DNA from 2 places in the Streptomyces sp. RLA123 genome. Region 1 is predicted to be linked to the other one. Evidence: predicted binding sites of a transcription regulator. Region 1 holds the regulator's gene; the other holds the start of a gene.
The links. The regulator HrcA, encoded in region 1, represses chaperone genes, less so after heat shock. The targets are predictions, from matches to a motif close to TTNGCACTCNGNNNNNCNGAGTGCNAA.
Positions count from the first base shown of each region.

Region 2: a site for HrcA is predicted at 2,247-2,273, ahead of groL (chaperonin GroEL). Genes of this name have one in related genera too.

Region 1 covers NZ_JBWDOR010000003.1:5,350,861-5,355,308, forward strand. Annotated here, with positions in the region: gene RV983_RS24355 (DUF3097 domain-containing protein) at 1-238, opposite strand, end outside; gene RV983_RS24360 (MBL fold metallo-hydrolase) at 269-1,003, opposite strand; gene hrcA (heat-inducible transcriptional repressor HrcA) at 1,206-2,222, shown strand; gene dnaJ (molecular chaperone DnaJ) at 2,222-3,355, shown strand; gene RV983_RS24375 (nitronate monooxygenase) at 3,456-4,448, shown strand, end outside.
Region 2 covers NZ_JBWDOR010000003.1:4,555,729-4,560,176, reverse strand. Annotated here, with positions in the region: gene RV983_RS20775 (P-loop nucleotide/nucleoside kinase family protein) at 1-343, opposite strand, end outside; gene groL (chaperonin GroEL) at 439-2,061, opposite strand; gene RV983_RS20765 (cold-shock protein) at 2,448-2,654, opposite strand; gene RV983_RS20760 (ubiquitin-like small modifier protein 1) at 3,081-3,359, opposite strand; gene thrC (threonine synthase) at 3,410-4,448, opposite strand, start outside.

The sequences.
Region 1 (4,448 bases):
CCTTGCCCTCCAGGAGGAAGCCGCGCGGCACGAGCGGGAAGACCCGGTGCTTGCCGAAGCGGTCCTCCAGGGTGACGGTGCGGCCCTCGGCGGTCTTCTCGCAGCGGATCACCGCGCCGCAGAAGCCCGTGGAGACCTCCTCCACCACCAGGTCCCGTTCGGCCGCGACCTCGGGCGCGGGCACGGAGGGCCGCTTCCAGGGCGGTGTGAGATCGGCGTCGTAGTTCCGGCTGCGCATGCCAGGGATCGTATCCGCGCGGAGGGCCGCTCAAGCGGATCCGAACCGGGCGGCCAGTGCGTCCCGTTGGGCGCGGACGAAGCGCGCGTCGACCACCGCGCCGTGTCCGGGGACGTAGAGCGCGGTCTCGCCGCCCAGTTCCAGCAGGCGGTCCAGGGTGCCCGGCCATGCGCCCGGGGCGGCGTCCGGGCCGGCCTGCGGCTCGCCGGACTCCTCGACGAGGTCGCCGCAGAAGACCACGGCGGGCGTCCCGGGCACGACCACCACCAGGTCGTGCGTGGTGTGTCCCTCACCGGGGTGGACCAGCAGGACCTCGCGGTCACCGCCGAGGTCGAGCGCCCAGCGGCCGTCCACGAGGTGACCGGGAGGCACCAGGACCTCCGCGGCCTCCGTCGCCTCCTCCTCCGCGACGCCGTGCTCGATCGCGTCCAGGCGCAGCGCGAGGCGCGCGCGGCCGAGGTGGGGGCCGAGGGTCGTCCCGCCGTAGACCGGGGTGCCGGGGAAGGCCGCCGTGCCGAAGACATGGTCGAAGTGACCGTGGGTCAGTGCGATGTGCGTCACGTCGCGCCCGGTCAGTTCCCGGACCCGCCGGCGCAGCCCGGCCCCCTCGGCGACCGAGGATCCGGTGTCGACCAGCAGTACGCCCTCGCCTCCGGTGACGACCCCGATCGTGACGTCCAGGAACGGCATCCGGCACCGCGCGACCCCGGGTGCCAGGTGCTCCCAGCCGTCGAAGGGCTCCGGCGGCGTCGGTGTCGTCTCCACACCGCGACGGTATCCGCCGGGGCGGGCCGTGCGCGCTACGGTGACCGGTCGAGGGGGTCTGGGTGCGGACCGCCCTTGCCGAGGTCTTGCCTCCCCGCCGTACACTGACTTGGGGAAAGCTGGCACTCGCTTGTCGGGAGTGCCAGGGCAGGGAAAACGACCGACGCAACCGGTGACCGGACGACTGGAGGTGGACGCCGCAATGCTCAGCGAACGACGGCTCGAAGTGCTGCGCGCCATCGTCCAGGACTACGTGGGCACCGAGGAACCGGTCGGCTCCAAGGCGCTCACCGAGCGCCACCGGCTGGGCGTGTCCCCGGCCACGGTGCGCAACGACATGGCCGTGCTGGAGGAGGAGGGCTACATCCAGCAGCCCCACACCAGTGCCGGCCGGGTGCCGACCGACAAGGGCTACCGGCTCTTCGTCGACCGGCTCACCAACGTCAAGCCGCTGTCGGGCGCCGAGCGCCGGGCCATCGGGAACTTCCTGGACGGCGCCGTGGACCTCGACGACGTGGTGGCCCGCACCGTGCGGCTGCTGGCGCAGCTGACCCGGCAGGTCGCCGTCGTCCAGTACCCGTCGCTGACCCGCTCGACCGTGCGCCACGTCGAACTGCTGGCCCTGGCCCCGGCCCGGCTGATGCTGGTGCTGATCACGGACACCGGCCGGGTCGAGCAGCGGCTGGTCGACGCCCCCGCGCCGGTGGGCGAGACCGTGCTGGCCGACCTGCGGGCCCGGCTCAACAGCCGGGTGGTGGGCCGCCGCTTCGCCGACGTCCCGCAACTGGTGCAGGACCTCGCTGACGGCTTCGAGCCCGACGACCGGCCGTCGGTGCAGGTCGTGCTGGCGACCTTGCTGGAGACACTGGTCGAGGAGACCGAGGAACGGATCATGCTGGGCGGCACCGCCAACCTGACCCGTTTCGGCCATGACTTCCCCCTCACGATCCGCCCGGTGCTGGAGGCGCTGGAGGAGCAGGTCGTGCTCCTCAAGCTGCTCGGCGAGGCCGGGGATTCGGGCGTGACCGTACGAATCGGTCACGAGAATTTCCACGAGGGCCTGAACTCCACATCGGTCGTCTCCGTCGGCTACGGTTCGGGCGACGAGGCGGTCGCGAAACTTGGCGTGGTCGGCCCGACCCGCATGGACTACCCCGGAACGATGGGAGCGGTACGCGCAGTGGCACGTTACGTCGGACAGATCCTGGCGGAGTCGTAGTGGCCACCGACTACTACGCCGTGCTCGGCGTGCGCCGCGACGCGAGTCCGGACGAAATCAAGAAGGCCTTCCGCCGTCTCGCGCGCGAGCTGCACCCGGACGTCAATCCGGACCCGAAGACGCAGGAGCGGTTCAAGGAGATCAACGCCGCTTACGAGGTGCTCTCGGACCCGCAGAAGAAGCAGGTCTACGACCTCGGCGGCGACCCGCTGTCCGCGAACGGCGGCGGTGCGGGCGCGGGCTTCGGCCAGGGCTTCGGCAACTTCAGCGACATCATGGACGCCTTCTTCGGCACGGCGTCCCAGCGCGGTCCGCGCTCGCGGACCCGGCGCGGCCAGGACGCGATGATCCGGCTGGAGATCGAGCTCGACGAGGCCGCCTTCGGTACGACCAAGGACATCCAGGTCGACACGGCGATCGTCTGCAACACCTGCCACGGCGAGGGCGCCGCTCCCGGCACCTCCGCGCAGACCTGTGACATGTGCCGCGGTCGCGGTGAGGTCTCCCAGGTCACGCGGTCCTTCCTGGGCCAGGTCATGACCTCCCGGCCCTGCCCCCAGTGCCAGGGCTTCGGCACCGTCGTGCCGAACCCGTGCCCGGAGTGCGCGGGCGACGGCCGGGTCCGCTCGCGGCGCACGCTGACGGTGAAGATCCCCGCCGGCGTCGACAACGGCACCCGCATCCAGCTCGCGGGCGAGGGTGAGGTCGGCCCCGGCGGCGGCCCCGCCGGCGACCTGTACGTGGAGATCCGCGAGCTGCCGCACGCGGCCTTCCAGCGCCGCGGCGACGACCTGCACTGCACCGTCACCCTTCCGATGACGGCGGCGGCGCTGGGCACGAAGGTGCCGCTGGAGACCCTGGACGGGCTGGAGGAGATCGACATCCGGCCGGGCACGCAGTCCGGCCAGTCGATCCCGCTGCACCAGCGCGGCATCACGCATCTGCGGGGCGGCGGCCGGGGCGACCTGGTCGTGCACGTCGAGGTGCAGACCCCGGGCAAGCTCGACCCGGACCAGGAGGACCTCCTGCGGCGCCTGGCCAAGCTGCGCGGCGAGGAGCGGCCCGTGGGCCAGTTCCAGCCGGGCCAGCAGGGTCTGTTCTCGCGGCTGAAGGACGCCTTCAACGGCCGCTGAGCGCGGTTCTTCGCAGCCTGACGCGGCACGACGCGCGGGGCGTGGGCATCCGCCCGCGCCCCGCGCGGCTGTGCGCCCCGGGTCGTGAAACGATGGACGCATGGCCGCGCTGACCGATCTCTCGACCCTCGCCGCGCATCCGGTGGTACAGGCGCCGATGGCCGGCGGGACGTCCACTCCGGCCCTGGCGGCGGCCGTGGCCGAGGGCGGCGGAATCGGCTTCCTGGCGGCCGGCTTCCGGACCGCGGAGGCCCTGCGCGAGGAGATCGCGCAGGTGAGAAGGCTCACCTCACGGCCCTTCGGCGTGAACGTGTTCATGCCGCAGCGCGAGACCGCCGACCCCGCGCGCGTCGAGGAGTTCGCCGCGCGGCTGGCCGGCGAGGCCACCCGCTACTCCACGTTCCTGGGCGACCCCGGCACCGGCGGGGACGCCGTGCTGGAGGACGCGTACGGGGCGAAGATCGCGGCCCTCCTGGAGGACCCCGTCCCCCTGGTGAGCTTCACCTTCGGCTGCCCGGAGCCCCCGGTCCTGCGGGCCTTCGCCGACGCCGGCACGGTTACCGTCGTCACTGTGACCTCCGTCGCCGAGGCACGGGCCGCCGAGGCGGCGGGCGCCGCTGCGGTGTGCGTGCAGGGCGCCGAGGCTGGCGGCCACCAGTCCACGCACCGCGACGACCCGGAGCGGGACGGTACGGAGACCGGGCTGCTCGCCCTGCTGCCGCAGGTACGGGCGGCCGTGTCGCTGCCCCTCGTCGCGGCGGGCGGCATCATGCGCGGCGCTCAGATCGCCGCGGCGCTCGCGGCGGGCGCGGACGCGGCGCAGATGGGCACGGCCTTCCTGGCCTGTCCCGAGTCGGGGGCGCACCCGGTGCACAAGCGGGCCCTGACCGATCCGGACTTCGCGTGGACCGGGCTGACCCGCTCGTTCACCGGCCGCCCCGCGCGGGCGCTGGTCAACCGGTTCCTGCGCGAGCACGGCCCGTACGGCCCGCCCGGCTACCCGCGGATCCACTTCCTGACCGCCCCGGTGCGCGCGGCGGCCGCCGCGGCCGGAGACCCCGGGGCGATGGCCCTGTGGGCCGGCCAGGGACAC
Region 2 (4,448 bases), 800 kb from region 1:
TGAGGTGGACCAGCTCCCACCGGCAGCCGTACCGCTCGATCAGGGTCTTGTAGTCATCACGTGCGGCGCGGCTCCAGAAGCTGTAGTCCACCACCACGTCCCGCCCCGTCAGCATCAGTTCGACCAGCTCCTGCCGCTGCTCGCTGCGGACCTCTTCCTTGAGGCGGTCGAACGCCTCCGCCTCCAGTACCCGGCCGGCATCGCGCTGCCCGAGTCGCCGCCAGACCGCCTCGTCGATGGAGAGCCGCGCGTATCCGCGACGCACCAGTTCCATCGCGTAGGTGGTCTTGCCCGCTCCCGGGAGGCCGCACATGAGAACCACGGTGCCCATTCGCTGCGTCACGGAGCCAGGCTAGCCGGGCGGTCCCGGGAACGCCCGAGGGCGGCACCCCGCACGGGGTGCCGCCCTCGATCGTGTACCGCTGAACCCTCGCGGGATCAGAAGTCCATGTCACCGCCCGGCATGCCGCCGCCGGCCGGGGCCGAAGCCTTCTCCGGCTTGTCGGCGATGACGGCCTCGGTGGTGAGGAAGAGCGCGGCGATGGAGGCCGCGTTCTGCAGCGCGGAGCGCGTCACCTTGGCCGGGTCGATGATGCCCTCGGCGATCAGGTCGACGTACTCACCGGTCGCGGCGTTGAGGCCGTGACCCGGGGTGAGGTTGCGGACCTTCTCCACCACGACGCCGCCCTCGAGGCCGGCGTTGACCGCGATCTGCTTCAGCGGGGCCTCCAGGGCCAGCTTCACGATCGTCGCACCGGTGGCCTCGTCGCCTTCGAGCTCGAGCTTCTCGAAGACGTTGGACGCCTGGAGCAGAGCCACGCCACCACCGGCGACGATGCCCTCCTCGACGGCGGCCTTGGCGTTGCGCACCGCGTCCTCGATGCGGTGCTTGCGCTCCTTGAGCTCGACCTCGGTGGCCGCGCCGGCCTTGATGACGGCCACGCCGCCGGCCAGCTTGGCGAGACGCTCCTGGAGCTTCTCGCGGTCGTAGTCCGAGTCGCTGTTCTCGATCTCGGCACGGATCTGGTTGACCCGGCCCTGGATCTGGTCGGCGTCGCCGGAGCCGTCCACGATGGTGGTCTCGTCCTTGGTGACGACGACCTTGCGGGCGCGGCCCAGCAGCTCCAGACCGGCGTTCTCCAGCTTGAGGCCGACCTCCTCGGACACCACGGTGCCACCGGTGAGGATGGCGATGTCCTGGAGCATGGCCTTGCGGCGGTCGCCGAAGCCCGGGGCCTTGACGGCCACGGACTTGAAGGTGCCACGGATCTTGTTGACGACCAGGGTCGACAGGGCCTCGCCGTCCACGTCCTCGGCGATGATCAGCAGGGCCTTGCCGCTCTGCATGACCTTCTCGAGCAGCGGGAGCAGGTCCTTGACCGCGGAGATCTTGGAGTTGACGATCAGGAGGTACGGGTCGTCGAAGACGGTCTCCATACGCTCCAGGTCGGTGGCGAAGTACGCCGAGATGTAGCCCTTGTCGAAGCGCATACCCTCGGTGAGCTCCAGCTCCAGACCGAAGGTCTGGGACTCCTCGACGGTGATGACGCCTTCCTTGCCGACCTTGTCCATCGCCTCGGCGATGAGCTCGCCGATCTGGGGGTCAGCGGCGGAGATGGAGGCGGTGGAGGCGATCTGCTCCTTGGTCTCCACATCCTTCGCCTGCTCGAGCAGGGCGGCGGAAACGGCCTCGACGGCCGCCTCGATGCCACGCTTCAGGGCCATCGGGTTCGCACCCGCGGCCACGTTGCGCAGGCCCTCGCGGACCAGCGCCTGGGCGAGGACGGTCGCGGTCGTCGTGCCGTCACCGGCGACGTCGTCCGTCTTCTTCGCGACCTCCTTGACCAGCTCGGCGCCGATCTTCTCGTACGGGTCCTCGAGCTCGATCTCCTTGGCGATGGACACACCATCGTTGGTGATCGTGGGGGCGCCCCACTTCTTCTCGAGGACGACGTTACGGCCCTTGGGGCCGAGGGTGACCTTGACGGCGTCGGCGAGCTGGTTCATCCCGCGCTCGAGACCGCGCCGTGCCTCCTCGTTGAACGCGATGATCTTGGCCATGTGAAGTGGTCCTCCCGGACTTGGGGTCCCCTCGCGGCACACGGCTGCGGGGAAGGATTACTCCAGGACCGCGCCGGCGCCCGCGACGGACGGCCCCCCTCCCGCCGGTTCCTTTCCGACGGTCGAACGGGCCTCACCCACTCGGTCCTTTGTCACTCTCAACGTCAGAGTGCTAACGCCAATGATTAGCACTCGCCCTAGGAGAGTGCAAGCCGCTCGGCCGGTCGCCCGCCGCCTACCGGGGATCCACCCGCCCGCCACCGGGGGCGGACGGTGGCGGGCGACGGCGGGAGGACAGACGAAGGCCCGCCCCCGTTAAGAGGGCGGGCCTTGACATGTACGTTTGAGCGCGTTCGTACGAAGCGCTCCGTGGCCGATGCGCGGCGTCAGCCGGCAGCGAGGCGGACCATGTCCGCCTGCGGCCCCTTCTGGCCCTGCGAGATCTCGAACTCGACCCGCTGACCTTCCTCGAGGGTGCGGTAGCCGTCCATCTGTATCGCGCTGTAGTGCACGAAGACGTCCGCACCACCGTCGACCGCGATGAAGCCGTAGCCCTTCTCCGCGTTGAACCACTTGACGGTGCCCTGAGCCATTCCTTACTCCCCTATTGCCGGCCCTTCGCAGGCCCACACCTCGCGGACCCGGGTCAGACCTCACCCCCTACAGCCAAGGGGGCGTGCGCCGGAACGCGTCGACCGCGGCTGAATGTATCTGCACGGACGCTGTCTGCAACAGGTCAATCCGACGAGAAATCCGGGCACGGAAAAAGGGAAGAACGGCTCCAACGGCCAATAAACCGGGGCAAGTCGGGCGGGACATATGTCGCCAACACGACAATCATCGCGGGAATTTGGCGATAAATCGTCGACAAGGACGCCGCGGAAAGAGGGTTTACGCAGAGCGTTGCAGGGGGTTGCGAGCCTCCGAAGTAACTGTACAGCCCTTCAACTACCTCTCACGCACACAGGGGTGCCGGGAGCAACTCCCGGCACCCCTGTGCGTTCCGCGGCGCAGACGGCTCAACAGCCCCCGGCGACCGCCGGGATGATGGAGACGGACGCGCCCTCGGCCACGACGGTCTGAAGGCCCTCCGAGAAGCGCACGTCGTCGTCGTTGACATAGACGTTCACGAAGCGGCGCAGCTTGCCCGTGTCGTCCAGGACACGGGCCGAGATGCCGGGGTGGTCCTTCTCCAGCGACTCGATGACCTCGGCCAGCGTGCCGCCGTCGGCGGGGACCTCGGCCCGGCCGCCGGTGTAGGGGCGGAGGATGGTGGGGATGCGGACGTTCGCGCTCATGATGCGGGGTTCACCTTCGTATCGGGACGGTCGGCGATCGGCGGACGGCGTCAGCCGGCCAGGCCGGCGGCGCGGAACGCGTCGAGGCTCGGGCGGATGGTGGCCGTGGGGCGGGAGGTCGCGGCGACGGCGTCCAGGGTCTTGAGTCCGTCACCGGTGTTGAGGACGACCGTCTCGGCGGCCGGGTCCAACTGCCCGCTCTCGATCAGCTTCTTCAGAACGCCGACGGTCACGCCGCCCGCCGTCTCCGCGAAGATGCCCTCGGTGCGGGCGAGCAGCTTGATGGCGTCCACGATCTGCTCGTCGGTGACGTCCTCGACCGCGCCGCCGGTGCGCCGGGCGATGTCCAGCACATAGGGGCCGTCCGCCGGGTTGCCGATGGCGAGCGACTTGGCGATGGTGTTCGGCTTCTGCGGGCGCACGACGTCCTGCCCGGCCTTGTAGGCGGTGGAGACCGGGGAGCACCCCTCGGCCTGGGCGCCGTAGATGCGGTACGGCTTGTCCTCCACCAGACCGAGCTTGATCAGCTCCTGCAGTCCCTTGTCGATCTTCGTCAGCTGGGAGCCGGAGGCGATCGGGATGACGAGGTTGTCCGGCAGACGCCAGCCGAGCTGCTCGCAGATCTCGTACGCGAGCGTCTTGGAGCCCTCGCCGTAGTAGGGGCGGAGGTTGACGTTGACGAAGCCCCAGCCCTCGCCGATCGGGTCGCCGATCAGTTCGCTGCAGAAGCGGTTGACGTCGTCGTAGTTGCCCTCGATGCCGACCAGTTCGCCGCCGTAGACGGCGGCCATGACGACCTTGCCCTCCTCCAGGTCGTGCGGGATGAAGACGCAGGACCGGAAGCCGGCGCGGGCCGCCGCGGCGCCGACCGCGCCCGCGAGGTTGCCGGTGGAGGAGCAGGACAGCGTGGTGAGGCCGAAGGTGCGGGCGGCCTCCAGGGCGATGGCGACGACGCGGTCCTTGAAGGAGTGCGTGGGGTTGCCGGAGTCGTCCTTGATGTGCAGGCCGCCGGTGATGCCCAGCTCGCGGGCGAGGTTGTCGGCCTTGACGAGCTTGGTGAACCCGGGGTTCAGGTTGGGCTTGGAGGCC